Regions from separate parts of the Yersinia sp. 2541 StPb PI genome, predicted to be linked through region 4. Evidence: predicted binding sites of a transcription regulator. Region 4 holds the regulator's gene; each other region holds the start of a gene.

Region 1 (3,837 bases), 1.2 Mb from region 4:
TTCATTTAATGTTTGGGTAATCATCCGGGCGCCTGTGGCCGCAAAGGGGTGACCGTAGGCAATCGAACCACCCAATACGTTGAATTTGCTCATATCAACTTCACCAATAGCCTGGCTACGACCCAATTTTTCACGCGCGAAAGTATCACTGGCAAACATTTTCAGGTTAGCCAGTGTTTGTGCCGCAAATGCTTCATGCATATCGATAAGGGTCAAATCAGCCAGCGTGATGCCGGCACGGTCTAGTGCCAGTGGCGTGGCATAAGATGGGCCTAGCAGCATATCTTGCCAGACATCGATGGCGGAAAAGGCGAAACTGCGCAGATAACCCAACGGTTGCAAACCTAACTCTTTTGCTTTCGCTTCACTCATCATCATCACGGCTGCGGCACCGTCCGTCAAAGGGGTGCTGTTGGCCGCCGTGACACTGCCATGTTGGCGATCGAATGCGGGGCGTAACTTGGCATATTGCGCCATAGTGGAATCTTTGCGGATATTGTTATCTTCGGTAATAGCATCACGGTAAGGCGGGATATAAGCCGTCATCACCTCATCGTGTAATAACCCTTGCTGCCAGGCAATCGCTGCCATTTGGTGCGATCGTAGCGCCAGAGCATCCTGATCTTCACGGCTGATACCATAGGTTTTTGCCATCTGCTCTGCGGTATCCCCCATGCGCAAGCCGGTAGAGTATTCAGCCACTGCCGGGGCAACAGGAAGCAAATCGCGTAACTTTAAGCGGCTGAACAACTTCAGGCGCTGGGAGAGGGTTCGCGCTTTATTAACATCAACCAAGGTTCGTGCCAGTGCTTTACTGACACCAATTGGCAGCACGGAAGAGGAATCGGCACCACCGGCTATCGCCACCGTGACTGAGCCTGCAATAATACTTTCTGCCACATTGGCTACCGCCTGAAAACTGGTGGCGCACGCGCGTGAGACACTGTAAGCATCGGTATGCACACTCATGCCGGTACCCAACACGATTTCACGGGCAATATTTGGCGCTTCAGGCATCTGCACCACTTGACCGAATACGAGTTGATCAATTAACTCAGGAGCAACGCCACTTCTGGCCAGCAACTCACTGACCACAATTTTGCCTAAGTCGACGGCCGGTACGCCATGATAAGCAGTTGCTTGCTTGGCAAAAGGGGTCCGCAGGCCGCTGACGATTGCAATGCGATCGCCCTGGCGCGTCACTAGCGGTAATGGCTTACTCATAAACGCTCCTGATAAATAGAGTGGCTTTTAGTTAAGCATAACAAATAACAGGTCTGACCTGATCTAATTATTTTTAACCAAAAATTTACATTTGGTAAACCTACAGAACAGGAAAGTGAGAGCAGGAGCAACTTTTAGCGACAAAATCGTGGGAAAGATGAATTGGGGATGGGGAAGAATGATGAATCTAACGCAATAAATTTACAGAGGAAATTAGACAAAAATAAACGCGAAGCAAAAGGCTTCGCGTTAGAGATCGGTTCAACTTACCTGAGTTGCGGTGACTACCGGCATGAATTAACGCAGACCCAGCTGGAAAATCATGGTTTCTGCCTGGCAGGCAAAAGTAAAGTCGATGGTTAAACAAACACCGCCGTCCTTCTCTTCCAATTTATGCTCAATCAAGCAAGGTTCTGACTCAACAGCACGCGCTTTTTCGGTCAGCGATTTCAGCATCGCTTCAGCTTCAGTACGGTTGTCAAACACACAACTGTAAGAGGCCGTGCAATCAGTATTATCCATTATAGTACCAACATCTATACAGCAGCAGGCAGCAGTTTCTTCCGCACTACAGCGATTAATTGCATCTGACATCTTCAATTCTCCTCAACGGACATTTCAAAATAGGTGCAAATTGCCAATTCGTTAGTGCAAATAGCACAAAAAGGCATGGCGCAAAAAAAATATTTTCTCTGTCATTATTTTACTACCGTCGGTCACTTGGCACTAGGACTTACTGTTTATAGGCTTATTAAGTGATAAAGGTCACAGTCAAATTGTATGCTCATTCATTGATAATGTAATAATTGATACTAAATTGTGAGTTTTTTGTTAACTGCGTCTATTTTTTGCAATCAAAACTGAACAAATCCCAAAACATACTTGCAACACTGACACAGGTCGGACCTATACTTCAGCCACTGGTCTGCTTTGTCTGACCGATAACGGACCCTACAATCCCGCATTCTCTTGTTACGGTGTGTAACATTAATTAAAACAATGAGGTTTTGGTCATGAACCAGAAAAACCTGTTTACCCGATCAGCTCTGGCAGCTGCAGTGGCAATCATATCGTCGAACGTTTCTGCGGCTGGCTTCCAGTTGAATGAATATTCAGCCGCTGCATTGGGGCGTTCTTTCTCTGGTGAAGGCGCCGTTGCCGACAACGCATCAGTTGGTAGCCGTAACCCCGCAGCAATGACTTTGTTCGACCGCCCTTCTTTCTCTGGCGGCTTTGTTTATGTTGATCCTGACGTCAATATTAGTGGGACATCCCCCATTTCAGGCAGAAGTACCGATGCCAATAACATCGCGCCTTCAGAGTGGATCCCAAATATCCACTTTATTATGCCACTGAATGAGCAATGGGCAATTGGTGCCTCTGGTACCTCAAACTACGGTTTGGCTACTGAATTCAATGACGACTATCCTGCGGGTTCCCTTGGCGGTCAGACTGATCTGAAAACCGCCAACCTGAACCTGAGTACCGCGTATCGCCTGAATGAAAACTTCAGTTTCGGCCTGGGCTTTAATGCAGTGTACGCCGATGCGAAGATTGTACGCCATCTCGGTGAAGTTGGTCCGTTATCGGGTCGCCCTGCTAATACCGAAGTTACCCGTATGGAAGGTAAAGAGTGGGGGTATGGTTGGAATGCGGGCGTGCTGTATGAAGTTGATAAGGAAAACCGTTATAGCTTCACTTACCGCTCAAAAGTGAAAATCGACTTTGATGGCGATTTCAGCAACCAACTGCCACCACCAAGAGGCACTGGCGGTAATACGATCCCGGGTGCTTTAACTCTGAACCTACCAGAAGTCTGGGAAGTGTCCGGCTATAACAAAGTGGCACCACAGTGGGCCATTCACTACAGCATGGCCTACACCAGTTGGAGTCAGTTCCAAGAACTGAAAGCAACCGGCACTAATGGCCAGACACTGTTTGAAAAACATGAAGGCTTCCATGATGCTTACCGTATCGCGCTGGGTACCACTTATTATCACGATGATAATTGGACCTTCCGTACCGGTATTGCCTTCGATGACAGCCCGGTTCCGGCAGATAACCGCACTATCTCAATTCCAGACCAAGACCGTTTCTGGATCAGTGCGGGTACTACCTACGCCTTCAACAAAGATGCCTCAGTGGATGTTGGTATTTCCTATATGCATGGCCAAAGCGTGCATATTACTGAAAAAACACCAGCGGCAGTGGGCGGCACTACTTATCAGTTCGACTCTAAAGGTACGGCACTGCTGTACGGCGTGAACTTTAACTACGCGTTCTAATCAGCGGATACTGGCAATTCCTTTGCCCATAAAAAAGCGCCTTTCGGCGCTTTTTTATTATTCGAATCAGGTATCAGAATCAGTTGGCTGAATCGATACTGTCCAAATCACCCTGAATAGCTTGTGCATTCGAATTGACTTCCGGTTTCAACTGCCCGCCGTTCGCCAGGAAATCATGACGTTGGAAGTAGGCATCGCGCACCATCAGATAAGGATCTGACGAGTTACGCAGCAACCCATCGGAATCCAATAGCTGAGCACGGGTTTCAATCCCTTCTACCATCCATTTACCTGCCGACATCCAGAACGTGAGATAGCTCAACACCGG
Region 2 (3,837 bases), 1.4 Mb from region 4:
ACAGGCCCGTACCGCACGGGTCGCCCTGCCGCCATTCGATATGTTCTGGCAATCGAACAACTACATTCGCTTCCCTATCCCCGAAGCGAACCAGCAGTGGGTACGCTTTGCTGATTATCGTGACAATCCATTGCTCAACCCGCTGGGTACCCCATCTGGCAAGATTGAGATCTACTCCGATACTATCGCTAAAATGGAATACGCCGATTGTCAGGGGATCCCGACCTGGATGCCACCTCATGAATGGTATCGCGGGGTGGAAGCGAAGAAATATCCACTGTCGCTAAACACCGCACACCCAATCAACCGGCTGCATTCACAGTTAGATAACACACCACTACGTGAAAAATACGCCGTGGCCGATCGGGAAGCGATACTGATAAGCCCACAGGATGCCAAGGGGCGTAACATTGTTAATGGCGATTTAGTCCGTGCGTTCAATGACCGTGGGCAGATATTGGTAGGTGCTGTGGTATCTGAAGATGTACGTCCAGGGGTGGTGCGCATCAGCGAAGGGGCATGGTTTGACCCGGCGGATCCAGCGGTACCGGGTTCCCTTTGTAAGAACGGCAATATCAACTGCCTGACTTTCGATATTGGTTCTTCCAGTCTGGCGCAGGGTAACTGTGGGCAAATGGCGCAGCTTGAGATTGAGAAGTATACCGGACCGGTGCTGAAAAACACCGCGCATGCGGTTCCTGCTGGGGCTTAGCCACCAGAAGAACCAAGGGTTAAGCGTACCAACGGGCACTCCGGCGTTTCGCGTCGTTTACGGCCCGAACAGCACGCTTCCCCTTAGATTACTGACAAAGTCCCGGCCTATTGGCGGGGACTTTACTTTAATAGGGGTAGGCTAACAGGTGGTCAAGAGACGGTTTTTATTCCCCAACAAGGAGCACTTCAATCCCACCTTTTCGTAATCCATTCAAACTTTCCTCTGGAATACCTTTATCGGTGATAACCATATGTATGCGCTGGGTATCAATTATTTTATGCAGGCTGGAGCGGTTAAATTTACTGGAATCAGTGACCACAATGATGCGTTCCACGACTTCACACATTCGGCGATTTAGGCGAGCTTCGTCTTCATTATGCGTGCTCACACCGCGCTCAAGACTGATGGCGTCTACCCCCAGAAAAAGTATATCGAAATGATAATTTTGCAAGGACTGGTCAGCCTGATCCCCATAGAAGGAAAGGGACTGGCGGCGTAAGTGCCCTCCTGTCATCAGCAATTCCACGCCCTCAGCCTCAAGCAGCGCGTTCGCCACATTCATACCGTTTGTCATAGCAATGACCTCCTTATGATTACGCATATGACGCGCTATTTCATTAGTGGTCGTGCCCGAGTCTAGAATCACGCGGTGCCCAGGTTTAATCAGATTTGCAGCAACGCGAGCAATATCGCGTTTTAAAGAAATATTAAGGGAGCTTTTATCTTCTACCGTGGGTTCAACGCCAGGTGTGCCAGCATCACACACCAGCGCACCGCCGTATGCACGTACAGCAATCCCCTGCTTTTCCAGAAAGGCCAAATCGTTGCGGATAGTCACCGTAGAAACACCAAAGAATGACGATAAATCATTAACCTGAACACTTCCTTGCTGACGAAGCCGCTGAATGATCTGCTCACGCCTTTCACTGGTACCCGTTATACGCTTGTCCATTACTGAATCGGTATTGCTCATATCAGATCCTTCCCAAAAGCCTTTCGTTTCATTTCACTTTATCTATTAACACCTTTCTTTTGCCGGAAAGCAAGTCTTTACATCAGGCCAAACCGTGCTACCACCCGATAAAAAAGCCTTTCATTATGTTTCTTTTGCGAAACAGATCCCATTTCCATTATCTTTCGTTTTGTTTTTATCAACCCATAAAGCAGTATCAATGAAACAAACCGAAAGGCATAAGTAATCAAAACCCCATACGGAGAGGAAAGTGAAACATTTAACCGAGTTTGTGGCCGACCATAAGCACGATAAGCGATGTGGCATTTTTGCCGTCTGTTCTGCTCACCCATTGGTTCTGGAAGCAGCAATGCGCCACGCCCGGGACGCGCAATCCATCTTATTAATAGAAGCCACCTCCAATCAGGTGGATCAGTATGGCGGCTATACCGGTATGACCCCAGATGACTTCCGTGGTTTTGTTGAGCAAATGGCGGATAAACACCACTTCCCTCGCAATCAGTTGGTGTTAGGGGGCGATCATCTGGGGCCAAATCGCTGGCAAAACGCCCCAGCCGCAGAAGCGATGTTTCATGCAGAAGAACTTATTCGCCATTATGTCGCGGCTGGCTTTAAGAAAATTCACCTTGATTGCAGTATGTCTTGTGCGGATGACCCAGTGCCATTAACAGATGAAATCGTCGCCGGGAGAGCAGCAAGGCTTGCCTTAATTGCAGAACAGACCCGCAAGGAAAAACAAGGTTCGTCTGATCTGGTTTATGTTATTGGAACGGAAGTCCCTGTTCCAGGAGGAGCACATGAAACGCTGTCAACGCTGATGGTTACCTCTCCCCAAGCGGCAAAAGCAACGCTCGAGGCTCATCGTCATGCTTTTGAACAACAAGGTCTGCACGACCTGTGGCCACGCATTATCGGGCTAGTCGTCCAACCCGGTGTAGAATTCGATCATACTCATGTTATTGATTATCAACCTGAGAAATCTCTTGCTCTGAGCCAGACTATCGAAGAGTTTGACACGATGGTCTTTGAAGCTCACTCCACCGATTACCAAACTCCGCTCGCCCTACAACAGCTAGTTCAGCACCACTTTGCCATTTTGAAAGTGGGTCCGGCACTCACTTTCGCGTTACGTGAAGCGCTATTTTCACTGGCCGCTATCGAGCAGGAACTCCGCCCCGCATACCAATGTTCAGGGCTACGAGATGTGCTGGAAAGCGTCATGCAGGAACACCCGGAGCACTGGAAACAGCATTATCACGGTAATAACGATGAACGTCGTCTGGCGCGCGGCTACAGCTATTCTGATCGCGTTCGTTACTACTGGCCCGATCACCACATTGACGAGGCTTATGCTCGGTTAGTAAATAATTTAACGGACAAACCGCTGCCCTTGCCGTTGATCAGCCAGTATCTGCCACTTCAATACGTTAAGGTCCGTGAAGGCCGGCTCGCGGCAACACCGCACGAACTGATTATTGACCATATTCAGGATGTATTGCGCCAGTACCATGCAGCCTGCATGGGAACATCGTCATCCCATTAACACAATGATAATAAGGAATAAAACATGCCAAACATTGTATTAAGTCGTATTGATGAGCGCCTGATTCACGGCCAGGTTGGTGTTCAATGGGTTGGTTTTGCCGGAGCAAATCTGGTGTTGGTTGCCAATGATGAAGTTGCCGAAGATCAGGTTCAACAAAACCTGATGGAAATGGTTCTGGCAGAAGGGATTGCCGTGCGCTTCTGGCCACTGCAAAAAGTGATCGACAATATTCATCGTGCAACCGATCGGCAGAAAATTTTACTGGTCTGCAAAAGTCCCGAAGACTTTCTAACGCTGGTCAACGGTGACGTACCCGTGGCCCGAATCAATGTCGGCAACATGCATTATGCCGAAGGTAAACAACAAATAGCGAAAACCGTCTCTGTCGATGATCAGGATATTGCCGCTTTCTATGGCCTGAGAAAAGCAGGGGTGGAATGTTTTATTCAGGGCGTGCCGACCGAGCCCGCTCAGGATCTCTACAAACTCCTCTGAGGTATTTTCTATGGAAATTAGCTTATTACAGGCATCCGCGTTGGGGATTCTGGCCTTTATTGCTGGCTTGGATATGTTCAACGGCCTGACACATATGCACCGCCCGGT
Region 3 (3,837 bases), 2.3 Mb from region 4:
ACTGTCAGTGTTCAACCCGCTTTAAATCCCATCAGCTATAATCTCATCGACAGTGCGCCTTGTGGCGGCGCTGATGACTGATGCTCGTTTTACAACTTCAATATCGTAATCGCCGCGAACTGCAAGTGATGCATAAACTCACGCAGGATCAGCAGGCGTGCGGCAAACACATTATCTGCCGGTATCCCTTCAGAGGCTGCGGGTCTACCCATCATTACCGCCGCCAGCCTGTCAAACACCCGCTCTACCGCCTCAAGTGATAAGTGCATTTCGCTCTGTAAAGGCAAACCCGCGAGCAGAGCTATCTCGGCTATCTCGCTATCGGTGGTGACTAATTGCGAGGTTTTATTCAGCGCAGGGCTAATACGGATAACTTCATCTTCAACCACCATAATGGCGGTTTCCATCTCATCAGCCGTTGGCGGATTATGGCGGAAATAGCGCTGAGCTGTATGGGTATCACCCACGGTAAGTGGCCATTGAGCACCAGTCGGATCAATAATTACTGTGCTTGCATCACGACCAATATGCAGCAGGGTGATGACCTGCGCGCTATTACTGAGAGATGCGCGGATAGTTTCATATTCGGTCTGAATGCTATGCATTATCTACCACCTAAAGGGCTAGCGTTACTCAATTAATCCATGTGGAACAACCAAATTACCCCGGAAAACCTGCGGATTTACATGTTTACCCGCGCGGGCATCAATTAAGTCGACCACCTTTCTCGCCAATGTTTCTAATGAATACTCGATTGCTGGCACTGCTGGGATACCGGGTAATTGCACTGAACCATCCAGGCTGAAAACCATCACTTTATCAGGAACGGTATGCTTGAAGACATGCAATAGCGAGATGGCCTTTTGCGCTTCGATTTCATCCATTACCAACAGCGCATTAAATTGTGCACCGTTATTCAATAGTGTCTGCAACGCCTCTGAAGAGGAGTGAACGTTACCCATCACTAAACTGCGGTTATAGGGAATCAGGTAATTCTCCAACGCCCGTTGATAACCCAGTAGCGTCTGTTCCGCCACCGTGCCAGAGGCATGATTTAACAGCGCAATATGTCGGCGGCCCTGACTGACCAAATAGTGACAGGCAGTTTCTGCTGCGAATGAGTGGTCGAATAAAATACTGTTGGGGGTAGAGGACTCAAGACAATCAATCATGATGATATTTTCATCATGAGATGGCAGCGCAAAGCGTGCGCCGATGATGATAATGGCATCACACAAACCATTGGCGAGCTCAGCGACAGCATTTGCTACCCCGATGCTATTGTCGGCAAAACGCAGTAATAAATGCTTTTGATGCTGGCTAAACTGTTTTTCCAAGGCAAACAGATAACTGGTTGTTTGCTGAATGTGTTCAGTAGCGCAAATCACACCGACACACCCGGTTGACTGTGCAGTCAGAAACTGGGCGATGACATTCGGTTTATAATTCAGAGTCTCAACGGCCTTCATCACCGCCAGACGGCTCTCTTCCTTGACGCCGCGTGTACCGCTTAACACCCGGGACACTGTAGCTTTAGATACGTTGGCTAACCGCGATACATCATTAATAGTCGACATAACTTCACTCCACTTTATCTGATCAATGGCCAGAGGGCCTGGTCAGTTCCCTATTTCCTTGGTTCCAGTCTTACTGCATCTATTCTATACCGCGATCATCATAACGGAAACCGTTGTTACCAAGGAGTATCCAATAAAACAGCTCCCAGTGCTTAGCTTTTTGTGACGTCTTTCACAACTGCATATCTTTCAGTGGTTAAATATTTGAGCGCGCTCTCATATCTATTCTGTTTGCATGGAAACCGGTTTCCATTTTGTTTCCAATGAGGCTCAATATGACAAATTACTCTGAGGCGATACGTAATGAAAAAGATAATGTTGTGCTGCTCCGCCGGGATGTCTACTAGCATGTTAGTGAAAAAAATGTTGGCTGAGGCAGCAACGCGCGGACTTGAGGTTCAGATTGATGCTTTCGGTGCCAGTGAATTCAATGAACAGTTCAGCCGCTATCAGGTTGTGCTATTGGGACCACAGGTGAAATATATGCAACGTGATTTGGCGGCAATCGCTGAGCCTTTAGGGATCCCGGTGATGACTATCGACATGATGGATTACGGTATGCAACGCGGTGATAAGGTGCTCGACTTCGCCTTATCTCTTATTAATGCAGTGAAATAAAAGGTATCTGCCATGAGTTCTCTTTACCAAGCAATGGTTGGAATGATAGAGCAAACCATTACGCCACTGGCTGGGCGGCTGGGGCAACAAAAGTACATAATCGCCATTCGTGACGGGTTTACCTCGGCACTGCCGTTTATGATTATTGGTTCATTTATGCTGGTGTTCATTTTTCCGCCATTTTCTGCGGACACCACATGGGGTTTTGCCCGTGGTTGGTTAAACTTCTCAAGTACCTATCGCGAGCAATTGATGCTGCCTTTCAATCTCAGCATGGGGGTGATGACCTTCTTTATCTCGGTGGGGATTGGTGCCAGCCTTGGGCGGCAATATAAGTTGGACCCAATCATGACCGGTCTGCTGGCATTGATGTCCTTTTTGCTGGTAGCAGCACCTTATGCTGATGGGCACATTTCAACCCAATATTTCTCAGGACAAGGGATTTTCACCGCCATCGTGACCGCGGTGTATTCCACGGAGTTGTATGCATTCCTCAAACGCCACAATATTACTATCCGCCTGCCGAAAGAAGTGCCGACCGGGGTTGCACGATCTTTTGAAATTCTGATCCCCGTAGTGGCAGTGGTCGCGACATTGCATCCACTGAATTTATTTATCGAATCCTCCACAGGAATGATTATTCCAGAAGCGATTATGCACCTGTTGGCACCTTTAGTTTCTGCCTCAGATTCGCTACCTGCCATTTTGTTGTCGGTTCTGTTATGCCAAATTTTGTGGTTTGCCGGTATCCATGGCGCATTGATTGTGACCGGTATCATGAACCCGTTCTGGATGACCAATTTGGCGCTAAATCAAGCGGCTTTAGCTGCCGGAGCGCCGTTACCTCATATCTATTTGCAAGGTTTCTGGGATCACTACCTATTGATCGGTGGTGTGGGTTCGACTTTACCGCTGGCCTTCCTGCTATTACGCAGCAAAGCCATTCATCTGCGTACTATTGGCAAAATGGGGATAGTCCCAAGCTTCTTTAATATTAATGAACCGATTCTGTTTGGTGCCCCCATCATCATGAACCCGGTGTTCTTCCTGCCTTTTATCTTCGTTCCGATGATCAACGCTACATTGGCCTATATCGCGACCAAATTGGGGTGGATAGCGCAAGTTGTGTCATTAACCCCGTGGACGACGCCTGCGCCAATTGGTGCTTCCTGGGCTGCCAATTGGGCGTTTAGTCCAGTAGTTATGTGTATGTTATGTATGGTATTTTCGGCGGTGATGTACTACCCATTCCTCAAAGCTTATGAGCGCAGCCTGCTGAAAGCCGACCAGGAAAAAGAGCAACAACTGAGTTTTGCTGAGTCAGCTGAAACCCGCTAAGTCGTGATTAGATTAATCTTTATGGAGAGTATGATGAAGTATCAATTTCCACATGATTTTTGGTGGGGCAGTGCCAGTTCAGCCCCGCAAACCGAAGGTGAAAGCTTGAGTGGTGGTAAAAGTGCCACTGTCTGGGACACTTGGTTTGACAAGCAACTGGGGCGTTTTCATCAGCAGATTGGGCCGCAACAGACATCAACGTTTTATCAACATTGGCAGCAAGATATTGCTTTATTGAAACAGTTAAATCACAACAGTTTCCGTACCTCCATCTCATGGGCGCGACTGATCCCCAACGGACGAG
Region 4 (3,837 bases):
CTCTGACTGCGCCAAATACCGTGATGGGGTTGTTGTTGCCAAGCCATGGCAGACACCGTATGCATCACGCTTAAGTGTGACAAAACCCGGCGTAAATTACGTTCCAACTCAGAAATTTGTGTGTCCGGTGTGACATCCGGCATCTGCACGAAATCGTTATTCCCCTCGCTGTTGTCTGACTCCAGCCGTTGCTGGCATTGCTGAATGGCTATCTCACAGAGTTGTAAATAATCTGCCGCCAGTTCGACGCTGAGCTGAATGTGATATTTACCTGGTACTGAACTCCCCAAGGGATAAGCCCGCGTCAGGATAGTCATCTCATTGATATGCCCAACAATCAACTCACTGTGAGTGGCCCATAATCGCATATCTGCCAAATATTTTGAGTTGAACCCCGGCTCTTGCATCGCCTGATTTAAGGAGCTTAACACGGTGTTACTGGCCTTATTTACTTCAATGCGTTTATAGGCCAGTTGGTTGATATCAGGCTCAGGCGTCAGCAGCAAGCGCAAAATCTTCTGATATGCCTCTAGCGCCTGATGGGCATTCTTACGCAGTAAACCGCTCTGCCACTGAGGCCACAGCCATAGGGCGCTGGCAAAGGCCAATGCGCAGCCAATTAAGGTATCTAGCAATCGCGGAACCAAGAAGTCAGCGCCTTCTCCGGTCAATAATTGCAAGATATAGACTGCGGTTATGGTTCTGCCAACAACAGATAGCCCGTAGTTTTTACGTTGAACCAGATAAGCGGCAAGGGTAATGAGCAGCATAATGCCAAGGGTGGCACCCTCTGGCATTGGCAGATGCAATAGACCAGCGGCCAATATCAGCCCAATCAAGGTGCCGAGTGCACGGTGATGGATTCGTACCTTGGTGGCGTTATAACCGTTCTGCGTTACCAGCATCACAGTAAGCAAAATCCAATAAGGTTTGGGTAGATGAATTAAGTTACCGATATAGCTACCTGCTGCCAGTGTTACGCCCAGACGAGCCGCTTCCCGCAGTGCACCTGATTTGAACGACAGATAGCTGATCAACGCCGGCCAGAAAGGTTGTGGTTGTTGGCTGGACATCAGGTCACGGTCATACAGTGGTCGCCGGTCACTCAATAGCTGGGTCACGTGGCTGATATGGTAGTAGTAGAATTGTGCGACCGGGTTGTCTGGGTGTGCCTGTGCGATGCTTGCCAGTTCTGTCAGACCATCATCGGCAGTGAAATGCTCATCAGCATGGTGGTGATAGAGAATGTCGTTGGCGATGCTGCGCATTTGAGCTGAGATTTTCTGGCAATTACGGCGTATCACGCTATCAATCTGTGTCTGCTCCATTAACTCTTGTGCTTTTTCTGGCTGAATCAGGGCCGCAGTAATGTGCTCTTGCAAATCGAGAGCCATTTGGAACAATCCCAACAACCGTTTCTGTTCTTTCTTCGTGGTGTTATGAATCAGATTAAATTGCTGATAAAGCTGATTAATCTTGTCCATAATCGCCTGTTGTCTGTCCAGCAGCGGCGGTATCGATTTTTCCGGCTCAAGGTGCTGAGCAAACAGGCTGTATTTGGTGTCACAATAATCGGCTAGTAAGCGATAAAGCTGACTCAAAGGTTCGCGAATCGGTTGATCCTTGCAGAGTCGGAACCATAACCCGTTAAACACCCCATACCACAGTGTCCCTACGGCACACAGCAACGGGGCTTGCCAGATCGGAGCGCGGCCCACCATGCTGAGGCTGAAAATAGCAGCAATCAGTGCCGCGGGTAACAAATGGCCATTCAATTGGCTAATCGCCCCACTCACTCCTAGAACTAATGCCAGGCTGAGCATGACAGCAGGCAACGGAATACCCCATAGCAGCAGTTGCTGGGTTAGGAAGCTACTCACAGTAAACAGCGCGCCGCCGACCAGCAGACGCCGGAAAAAATGTTGGTGTGGTGTATCCAGTGAGGCAATGTTGCAACAGGCGGGTATCAGAGAAAACATCAAGCCCAGCCGAAGTTCGCCGAGAGCGAACCCTAATGCTGCAGGCAGGCAGAGCACTAATGTTTGGCGTAGTGCGTAATTAACTTCAGGATGATAAATAAGCCGTTGCCATTTCATAAAGGCCCCAGAAATTTATTGATCACAAAAGATTAAAAAACTGATGCCGACAGTATCGGCACCAGTTTAGGGGGAATTAACGGGTGCCGTAGACGACAATCGTTTTACCGTGTGCGGAGATCAGGTTTTGATCTTCCAGCATTTTTAGTATCCGCCCCACGGTTTCGCGGGAGCAGCCAACTATCTGACCAATTTCCTGGCGGGTAATTTTAATCTGCATCCCATCTGGGTGGGTCATGGCATCAGGTTGTTTTGCCAGATTAAGCAGCGTTTGTGCAATACGCCCAGTCACATCAAGGAAAGCAAGGTTGCCCACTTTCTCAGATGTAATCTGTAAGCGACTCGCCATCTGTGAAGATAGGCGCATTAAAATATCTGGATTGACCTGAATCAGCTGACGGAATTTTTTGTAAGAAATTTCAGCCACTTCACAGGCGGTTTTTGCTCTAACCCAGGCGCTACGTTCTTGGCCTTCTTCAAATAATCCAAGTTCGCCGATGAAATCTCCCTGATTAAGATAGGAGAGAATCATCTCTTTACCTTCCTCATCTTTGATAAGCACCGCAACGGAGCCTTTCACGATGTAGTAAAGCGTTTCGGCCTTTTCACCTTGGTGAATCAGCGTACTCTTCGATGGATATTTGTGGATATGGCAATGAGACAGGAACCATTCGAGAGTCGGGTCTGTTTGTGGCTTGCCGAGAACCATTCGCTGTTATCCTCTGTTGTTATCGCTGCCTAACATAACAGGGCTCAGAGTTCCCTGTACGGCGTGCTTATAAAATACACTTTCTCGTAGCATATTAATTTGCTCAACTGCCGAAAGGTATAGCCAAGATACGTACCGGGTAGAAACCCTCCACTGAGTATTGAGAAGCTACCCTATTTAATTCTAGAAACAACACTTTCGGTTCTGTTTGTAGCACAGGATGAAGCCAGTGTCTTGTGTTGTATCGCTTCAGCATGATGAACATCGGGTTACATTGCCAGTTTGTAAATGAAAGGGTAGTCTGGATCAGAAAATTTAACCGGGAGCAAGAGTTATGCAGGCACGTGTAAAGTGGGTTGAGGGGCTGACATTTTTGGGTGAATCGGCATCAGGTCATCAGGTGTTGATGGACGGTAATGCTGGAGACAAAGCACCGAGTCCGATGGAAATGTTGTTAATGTCAGCAGGCGGTTGTAGCGCGATTGATGTGGTCTCTATTTTACAAAAAGGCCGCAATGATGTGCGTGATTGCGAAGTGACATTAACCTCGCAGCGTCGCGAAGAGGCACCGCGTCTATTTACGCAAATCAACCTGCATTTTATTGTCAGCGGCAAAGGTCTGACCGACAAAATTGTGGAACGAGCCGTTGAGCTGTCAGCAGAAAAGTATTGCTCCGTCTCACTGATGTTGGGTAAAGCGGCGACGATTACCCACAGTTTTGAGATCCGTGACATCGCCTAAGCAAACCCTTCGTACTTGAAGCTGCAGGGTTGTTAGCTGCGTTCGCTCACCCGAATCACTTACTTATGTAAGCTCATCGGGATGAGTTCGTTTGCCGCCTACCTGCAGCTCCAATTACTTTGGGTTGGGATAGAGTCAAATTATTTTTCTCTCTCTCCAGCCATTGCTATACTGCGGCTTCAAGAATGAAGGAGATTAACCGATTTTCTCCCCTTCCAGCAACTGCTGCACTAGCGGCGCCATAATCAGCTCCATTGCCAGCCCCATTTTTCCGCCGGGTACCACCAATG

What was found. Region 4 encodes CRP, which controls carbon source genes, mostly activating them, when cyclic AMP is high. Its sites were predicted from a motif close to ATGTGANNNNNNTCACAT; they were not measured.
Positions count from the first base shown of each region.
Region 1: the regulator CRP is predicted to act here: its motif matches at 1,978-1,995, upstream of V1953_RS06360 (YfcZ/YiiS family protein).
Region 2: the regulator CRP is predicted to act here: its motif matches at 1,823-1,840, upstream of V1953_RS07310 (DeoR family transcriptional regulator).
Region 3: the regulator CRP is predicted to act here: its motif matches at 1,738-1,755, upstream of V1953_RS11535 (PTS sugar transporter subunit IIB).

Region 1 covers NZ_JAZGQB010000001.1:1,429,847-1,433,683, reverse strand. The annotation lists gene fadI (acetyl-CoA C-acyltransferase FadI) at 1-1,224, opposite strand, end outside; gene V1953_RS06360 (YfcZ/YiiS family protein) at 1,522-1,818, opposite strand; gene fadL (long-chain fatty acid transporter FadL) at 2,238-3,509, shown strand; gene mlaA (phospholipid-binding lipoprotein MlaA) at 3,589-3,837, opposite strand, start outside.
Region 2 covers NZ_JAZGQB010000001.1:1,651,578-1,655,414, reverse strand. The annotation lists gene torA (trimethylamine-N-oxide reductase TorA) at 1-712, shown strand, start outside; gene V1953_RS07310 (DeoR family transcriptional regulator) at 879-1,688, opposite strand; gene kbaZ (tagatose-bisphosphate aldolase subunit KbaZ) at 1,939-3,231, shown strand; gene agaV (PTS N-acetylgalactosamine transporter subunit IIB) at 3,256-3,729, shown strand; gene agaW (PTS N-acetylgalactosamine transporter subunit IIC) at 3,740-3,837, shown strand, end outside.
Region 3 covers NZ_JAZGQB010000001.1:2,592,217-2,596,053, reverse strand. The annotation lists gene V1953_RS11545 (hypothetical protein) at 90-605, opposite strand; gene V1953_RS11540 (LacI family DNA-binding transcriptional regulator) at 630-1,577, opposite strand; gene V1953_RS11535 (PTS sugar transporter subunit IIB) at 1,881-2,195, shown strand; gene V1953_RS11530 (PTS sugar transporter subunit IIC) at 2,208-3,533, shown strand; gene V1953_RS11525 (glycoside hydrolase family 1 protein) at 3,567-3,837, shown strand, end outside.
Region 4 covers NZ_JAZGQB010000001.1:279,059-282,895, forward strand. The annotation lists gene V1953_RS01090 (YccS/YhfK family putative transporter) at 1-2,096, opposite strand, end outside; gene crp (cAMP-activated global transcriptional regulator CRP) at 2,173-2,805, opposite strand; gene V1953_RS01100 (OsmC family protein) at 3,140-3,547, shown strand; gene V1953_RS01105 (phosphoribulokinase) at 3,743-3,837, opposite strand, start outside.